Regions from separate parts of the Paenibacillus bovis genome, predicted to be linked through region 3. Evidence: riboswitches for the same ligand, from Rfam matches in the RefSeq annotation. Region 3 holds a riboswitch; each other region holds the start of a gene.
What was found. Region 3 has a riboswitch for cyclic di-AMP ahead of AR543_RS03305 (C40 family peptidase). Riboswitches for the same ligand answer to the same signal wherever they lie in the genome.

Region 1: it holds a riboswitch for cyclic di-AMP, as region 3 does, so the genes downstream of both, AR543_RS01620 (hypothetical protein) here and AR543_RS03305 (C40 family peptidase) in region 3, are expected to answer to the same signal.
Region 2: it holds a riboswitch for cyclic di-AMP, as region 3 does, so the genes downstream of both, kdpF (K(+)-transporting ATPase subunit F) here and AR543_RS03305 (C40 family peptidase) in region 3, are expected to answer to the same signal.

Annotation. Positions count from the first base shown of each region.
Region 1 is NZ_CP013023.1:375,844-378,112, forward strand. Features, by position in the region: gene AR543_RS01615 (oxidoreductase) at 1-472, opposite strand, end outside; gene AR543_RS01620 (hypothetical protein) at 603-1,016, opposite strand; cyclic di-AMP (ydaO/yuaA leader) riboswitch at 1,135-1,328, opposite strand; gene AR543_RS01625 (hypothetical protein) at 1,689-2,138, shown strand; gene AR543_RS01630 (universal stress protein) at 2,204-2,269, shown strand, end outside.
Region 2 is NZ_CP013023.1:3,029,570-3,031,838, reverse strand. Features, by position in the region: gene kdpA (potassium-transporting ATPase subunit KdpA) at 1-964, opposite strand, end outside; gene kdpF (K(+)-transporting ATPase subunit F) at 984-1,064, opposite strand; cyclic di-AMP (ydaO/yuaA leader) riboswitch at 1,476-1,658, opposite strand; cyclic di-AMP (ydaO/yuaA leader) riboswitch at 1,733-1,933, opposite strand.
Region 3 is NZ_CP013023.1:754,398-756,666, forward strand. Features, by position in the region: gene AR543_RS03300 (GNAT family N-acetyltransferase) at 1-351, opposite strand, end outside; gene AR543_RS03305 (C40 family peptidase) at 807-1,277, opposite strand; cyclic di-AMP (ydaO/yuaA leader) riboswitch at 1,289-1,427, opposite strand; gene AR543_RS03310 (YwhD family protein) at 1,961-2,269, shown strand, end outside.

The sequences.
Region 1 (2,269 bases), 380 kb from region 3:
GCAACAGAGACGGCCGGACAATAGATAGCGACTCATATCCGATCTGTGCCAGCTGCTGCTCCAGTTCGCCCTTGATGCGGGAGTAAAAGACCGAGGACTGCGAATCTGCCCCCATCGCACTGACGACAAGGAACTGCGTAGCTCCTTCTTCATGGGCGATGCGTGCCAATTCCAGCGGATAGGTCACATCGATCCGGTACATGTTTTCCTGTGTCTTGGCTTTGCGGATTGTCGTGCCCAGACAGCAGTATATATCGTCAGCCCGCAGTTCATCGCGCTGCTGCTCCAGATGTTCATAATCTACGATTACCTGGCGAAGCCGGTCATGCTGCTGCCATCGTTCCACCGGCTTGCGTACCAGTACAATCACTTCGCTGTATTCAGGTGCCTGGATCAACAGTTCGGTTAATGCCTGACCGACCAATCCGGTAGCTCCTGCAACCAGGGCTACTTTTTGTTCCAATGCCATCATCTCCACCTCCAAAAATTCGCCCGGATGCAGCTATAACGGGTTAGCAACCTATTACCCATTTCGGGATATGCAAAAGCGGAGATTCAGCCGGATTTACGATTTTTCTGGCGGTATGGAGATCCTCCTATATTCACAGTAAAAAAGCGGCACTGCCGCCATTGGTATGGATAATATAATTGGCTCCCAGTCCTTTATAAATCATGCGCGAATTGCTGCCTTCAGTAATGACATAGACCGGTTCGCTCGTCCATGAGCGGCAGATCTGGATATAGCGGCAGCAGAGCGGCAGACTGCGTTCAAATAAATAGACTTTGCCGATATTCAGGTTCGGCATAACCCACAATTCTTGGCGCTGCGTATCCAGCAGTATCACATGCTCGATACCCATTCCTTCGAACCGTACCTTCTCGGCATAACTGTTCACGATAAGAGCAAACGGGATTTTTTTTACTTTTAACAGCTGGACAAACTGCTCTCCAGCCCGGGTAGCCGGCGATACCAGTATATATTCTTCCGGCAAATGATGTTCCTGCTCCAATTCCATTTCTCTTCTCCTCCAGTAGTATGAAGGCAACAAAAAAGAAGCCGAGGAAGAGGTGGTCTTCGTCAGCTTCTTCGACATCCGCGCAGAGATATCCCTGACGGATGGCATGACAATTGTCGCCTCTCTTATTTTCAGCTTACGAGGTTAGCTGCCGGATTCGGGAGTAAGAGTCTCCCTACAGACCAACAGAATTCCATAACATCCTGTCGTCCGATTCACCCCTGAAAAGAAACCGCTGCGGTCCTTCTCGATGGTTCCCCCGCTCTCTGCATACAGCATGGCTGTATCCCAAAAACTCAGCTGGTATGTGTGCGCTGCGATCAGCGCTGTCTTATGAACTTGAGACGAATCATACTCCCGCGGCTGAACGTTGTAAAGACTGCTCAAACTGCCTGGTAGGCTCCTATATCGACTGGATGCGAAATAAAAGGATATATACGCGATATAGCTCTCGTTTTCTCTTATTTTCACTCATTTATTCACATAAAATGAAAACGGAAGCAAACGCCTGATTTTGGTAGGCAGCGATAAGATTACCAGTGATGAATGCGATTACATGAAGCTTCCATGACAAATACGGGCTGCCACGATGCCAGATGTCTGTTTACGTCCAGCCAAATTCCCCTCTATGATAGCTGACAACCAAACATTCCTCCAAGGAGCGTGTCTTTCATGCAAAATGTAGTTGCGGTCTCTGCACAGCCCCACATCCCTTCGGTCTCGTCCACCTGTGTAGGTTCGCTGGAAATCTATCTATACGATCATCAGCGGCTCTCCCTGCCCGATAGCTGCGGAATGCTGCACTGCGGTCTGCTGCGCATCTCGCTGGCAGACGGTTCCGGCTGGGCCGAATACGAATTCTCCGACGGGCTGCGCCGGCTTGATCTGGTACGCTGGGCTTCGGTATTCCAGCGTCTCAAAGGGCTGACCGTGCAGCAGGCGCTGGAATATGTACACGTTCACCGGCAGAATTGGGGACATACCCGTGCCCAGCTGGCGATCGAAGCATTGCACAATTATATGATCCGGCAAAGTGAATCCGCAGATTCGTTGTTGTACAGACAGCCACTGACCGAGCGGCAATTTCTAAGCGATTATGCGCAGGCTTATTATTCTTTTTGAGCGAAGCTGGTTAAGAGTGACTATAGACACAACTACTATGTACCGAGCAAAAGGAGAATAGAGCGATGAATGATGAGAAAATTATGGTCGGGGTCTACTACGGCCCTAATGGTGAACGACTGATCAGGCGG
Region 2 (2,269 bases), 2.3 Mb from region 3:
CCATCGATCCGGTGCCCTGCTGGATACCTGCCTGTTGAATCAACGGGTTACCCTGGTGCTCACTGACCAGCGAGACGCTCAACATAACAATGAACATCATCATCATGGATACGAACAATACACGGCCCTGTTTGTTGTTGCCAACCATTTTGCCATATGTAAATGGCAGTGATACCGGCACCAGCATCATCAGAATAATTTGCAGCATATTACTGATGCCGCCCGGGTTTTCAAACGGATGTGCGGAGTTGGCTCCCATAAAGCCCCCACCATTGTTACCAAGCTCCTTGATTGCCAGGAAAGTCCCCATTGGTCCTGTAGCAATCTGCTGCTGTGCTCCTTCCAGTGTCTGTGCTGTCACTCCGGTCTGGAACGTCTGTGGTACGCCAAGACCGATCAAGATTATGGCTGCGACACATGCCAGCGGGAGCAGAATACGAGTCAATGCCCGTGTCAGATCGACGAAGAAATTCCCCAGTGGCTTGCCTGCCAGTCCACGAATAAAGGCAATCGCTACGGCAATACCTGTAGCTGGTGAGACAAACATCATAAACACGATAGCTGTCATCTGCGAGAATAACGATAATCCGCTTTCCCCGCTATAATGCTGAAGGTTCGTATTGGTCATAAAACTCACAGCTGTGTTGAAAGCTAGATCCGGGCTCATCGCTCCGATACCTGCCGGATTCAGCGGCAGCTTGTCCTGTACACGGAAAATCAGATAAACCACCAGCAATAACACCGTGTTGCTAATCAATACGGCCGCTGCATACTGCTTCCATGTCTGATTCTCCTGACGGATACCACCAATACGGTAAATTCCTTTTTCCAGCGGACCGAACCAGCGATCCAGTCGTCCAGGCGTATAATCAAATGCCCGTGCAATATAGCCGCCCATCGGACGAGCCAATAAAATAACAATAATCAGGGTTACTACAATGCCGATATATGGAAGAATACTCACAACGCTCTCTCCTGCCTATTTAAAATTTTTCCGGATAAATCAAGGCATAACACAGATACACCAGCAAACCAGCAATAATGATCCATAATAACCAGGTCACTTGTCATTCCCTCTTTCTCCAATGACTCGGGATGACCATTCTGCCAGTCCTCCAAGTGCGAATGCGATGAGTATTACCAATACAATCATCATAATGTCCAGCATAGTTTCGTTGCTCCTTCATAATAAGTTCGGATCCCTATCCACGGCCTGCAGCAGGCATCATTTGTCTGTAACGTTTATTTTCTTCGCCTGCCAGCCGTTTATTACGCTATAAATATAATATTACCAACACGTTGTTATGCGTATTATAAATAGTTGATCCTGTACTAACAGCCAAAATTGGCGCAAAAAAAGAAGCCTGGAGAAAAGCAGAACTTTTCTCCAGGCTTCCTGACAGCTGCCCGTCCTGTCGGTGCATCCAATTCATGCAGCACCAAACAAGCTTCGCAATCTGTTATAAGCCGGATATAAGTTCTCCCTGATACGCTGACGAGGTTAGCTGTCGGGTTCGGGCTGGAAGATTGCCCGTTCCGGAAGGTTCCGGAATTCACCCCGTGTCATAGGCAGTATGAACTGTACTCAGTTCGCAGATTACTATGACGTTTGGTTCCCCCGCTTTCCATGTTCAATGGAAACTAAGCGTTGTGACGTTTTCCTGTATGCTGCTCGGAGCATAATAAAACACAGAGTTTCTATACCCTGTGTCATGAATGGCACAAGTCCTACACTCCCTCTCCATCTGCGCTTACGAGGTTAGCTGTCGGATTCGGGCGGTGAGAGTCGCCCTACCTTCAGACCGATACCATGGTGATCGGCCAAAAGGATTCACCCCTTGCGGTACATATGGTGGCTCTCACACCGCCAGTACTCCCGCTTGATTGGTTCCCCCGTTTTCCGGTTATCCCGGAAACTCAGCAATTACAGAATATAAAACCCAATTATAATGACTGCCATTTACAGCAGCCGCCGATCCCAGATTGGTTGTCCAAATCTGTGAATCTCTAAATCCTGAAATGTATATTACGCCTGTCCTTGCTAACTGTAAAGGTGAAAGAAAAGGCAAAATGAACCTTGATGGTTCACAGATGTTCCTGTACAACAATTATTAATTTTTTATCTATCCGAACCTCTATTTTGCTCCGTTTTACTTTCATTTGCTTGAATTCGACTTTATTTTCATTCTTGTTAACATGGATTTTTGCAAAATAATGAAAATGAATATGTCATTCTTTTCATGAGTGTCACGTTCTGCTCTCCTTCTCG
Region 3 (2,269 bases):
CTCGGCCTCCGGATTACGCTGGATAGCGGCTCTTACGACCGCAAGGGTGAATTCGGCACCATAGCCATGACCGCACAGATCCGGCCGCATGCCGATACCCAGCCGAATCGTCTGCTGCAAAGGAAAAAGCTGCGCAAAGCCGGCCAGTTCTCCCTTATTATTCAATACTGCCAGATACTGTTGCTGTCGCAGTTCGGGGTCTCCAAATTCGATCTCCAGCTCCTGCATCTGGTCCCAGGACATCCATCCATATATATCATAAGGCGGGTCGTATACCCATTCACATATTTCGGCAGCCTGCTGCTCATGGAGGGGAGCAGTATGAAAGTAAGGTACAGAAAAATGATTCATAACAGTCACTCCTCATCATATATCATAGTGTCTCACTTGCTGGGACTGCATCCTGTACAGTTAGCTACTACAGATTATAAAAGTGGCACGGTTCACATTCAAGCTTAATAGCCAGGATATAATCCGAAAAGGAATAATATCCATGATCAGCTGCTTTACGACAGCGCACAAATCACAAGCGTACTATAAAGTGCGTTTGCCCGATATTTCAAAAATTAATATTAATTTTTACTGGAAAATGTGTTTACCATAATTACGATCCGGGTACTATATAGTAGACATAATTACCTGAACAGTCGAACTTCACATTGCAGCAATTATTTTTCTCAAAATATGTAACCTATTCCCAGGTTGTTACGTCTTACAAGTAAGCAATAAAAAAACCGCAAAAGATTCTGGCGGGAATCCTTCACGGTTAGTAAATGAATTATATATACAGTTAGAATAAATGTTAATTACTCGGCTGCATAGCTGCTGTAAGAGAAGTTGCTCATTACACGCTTAGCGCCCACATAGCGGTTTTGGTAGTAGTCCATATCAATATTATCAATTCGTACGCCTTTGGATGTTGAAGCGTGTGCGAATTGACTGCTGCTTACCATAACGCCTACATGAGAAACGCCTGCCCCCGTAGTGTTGAAGAATACCAGATCCCCAGCTTGCAGATCACTTTTGGATACAGCGTCGCCGACTTGATACTGAGAAGTCGATTGGCGAGGCAGATCGATATTCATTTGACCGAATACATATTGAGTAAATCCGGAGCAGTCAAAACCGCTAAAAGATGTTCCACCAATACGATATGGTGTACCCATGGCTGGTTCGATGATCTGGTCCATTTTGGAATTTGCGCTTGCACTGCTAGTCCCCATAACAGTAAACGCAATTGCGAATCCCATTACTGCGGCGGTTAGTTTCTTTTTCATATTCAAAATCATTTGTCCCCTTCCAATGCCTGCGAGGTTAGCTTAAGGATTCGGTAGAAGGTTTCCCCTATGATCCCTCCGAAACAAGATCAATTCACCCAAAACGGTTCCCCCGCTTCCCGGTGCCACGGAATTTGGCTTCACACTTATTGATTGCACCGTAGTCCATATTCGATTCACGACAAATTTCATCTTTTCTGACAAAAGTTACAAGCTTCATTGTTAAAGTTTACAAAGTTGTTACTAATAACTCGCTGGATTTATTTTAACAGAGGTTTTTTACTTTGGCAAACGTTTATTCATCCTTTTTTAAGGATAACTTGCTAAATGAATGCGTTAGCAAGCGAGAAAGCCCGTCACTATCAGGTTTGTAATTATTAAAAAAATTTAATCTTTGTTCTTCATTCAATGCCTATTCGTACTCATTTGGGCTTATGCTTGCCTGTTCTTTAATCTTTTTCGGTTATAAATTTGTAAACTTTATACATTTGAGACAATTAAATTTCTTTTTTGCCGAAAAAGTGACAGGAATCGACTTTCGTTGGCTTTTAAAAGGATATTCGTTACAATAATGATGATGTTATTATGTACAGTAAGAAATAAAAACAGCCGAACAAACTCATTTTACCATTATAAACAGTTATGACTCATATATCCAATACAGAGAGGAAGTTACTAGACTCATGGAACAAAATCAACCGGGCAAAAAAGCAGTATCTCTCAATATTATCAGTAGCAGTACCAAAAGCAGCAAGCACAAAGGATTTGGCGCAGGTGCCATTAATCTGAACAATGTTTCTCCTATAATAGTAGATCGTGGTGAAGCGCGTATCGATATTGGTGCCATGCATGCCAAGAGCAAGGTCGAGCGCGGTATCAAGTTTACACCGAATCGTGAAGAGGTGGAGGGCGGTCGCCAGGTATGGGTCGTATGGGTAGCAGTAGACAAATTGGCAGAAGGCGCCAACTATGCCGGAGCTACTGCCTGCGAG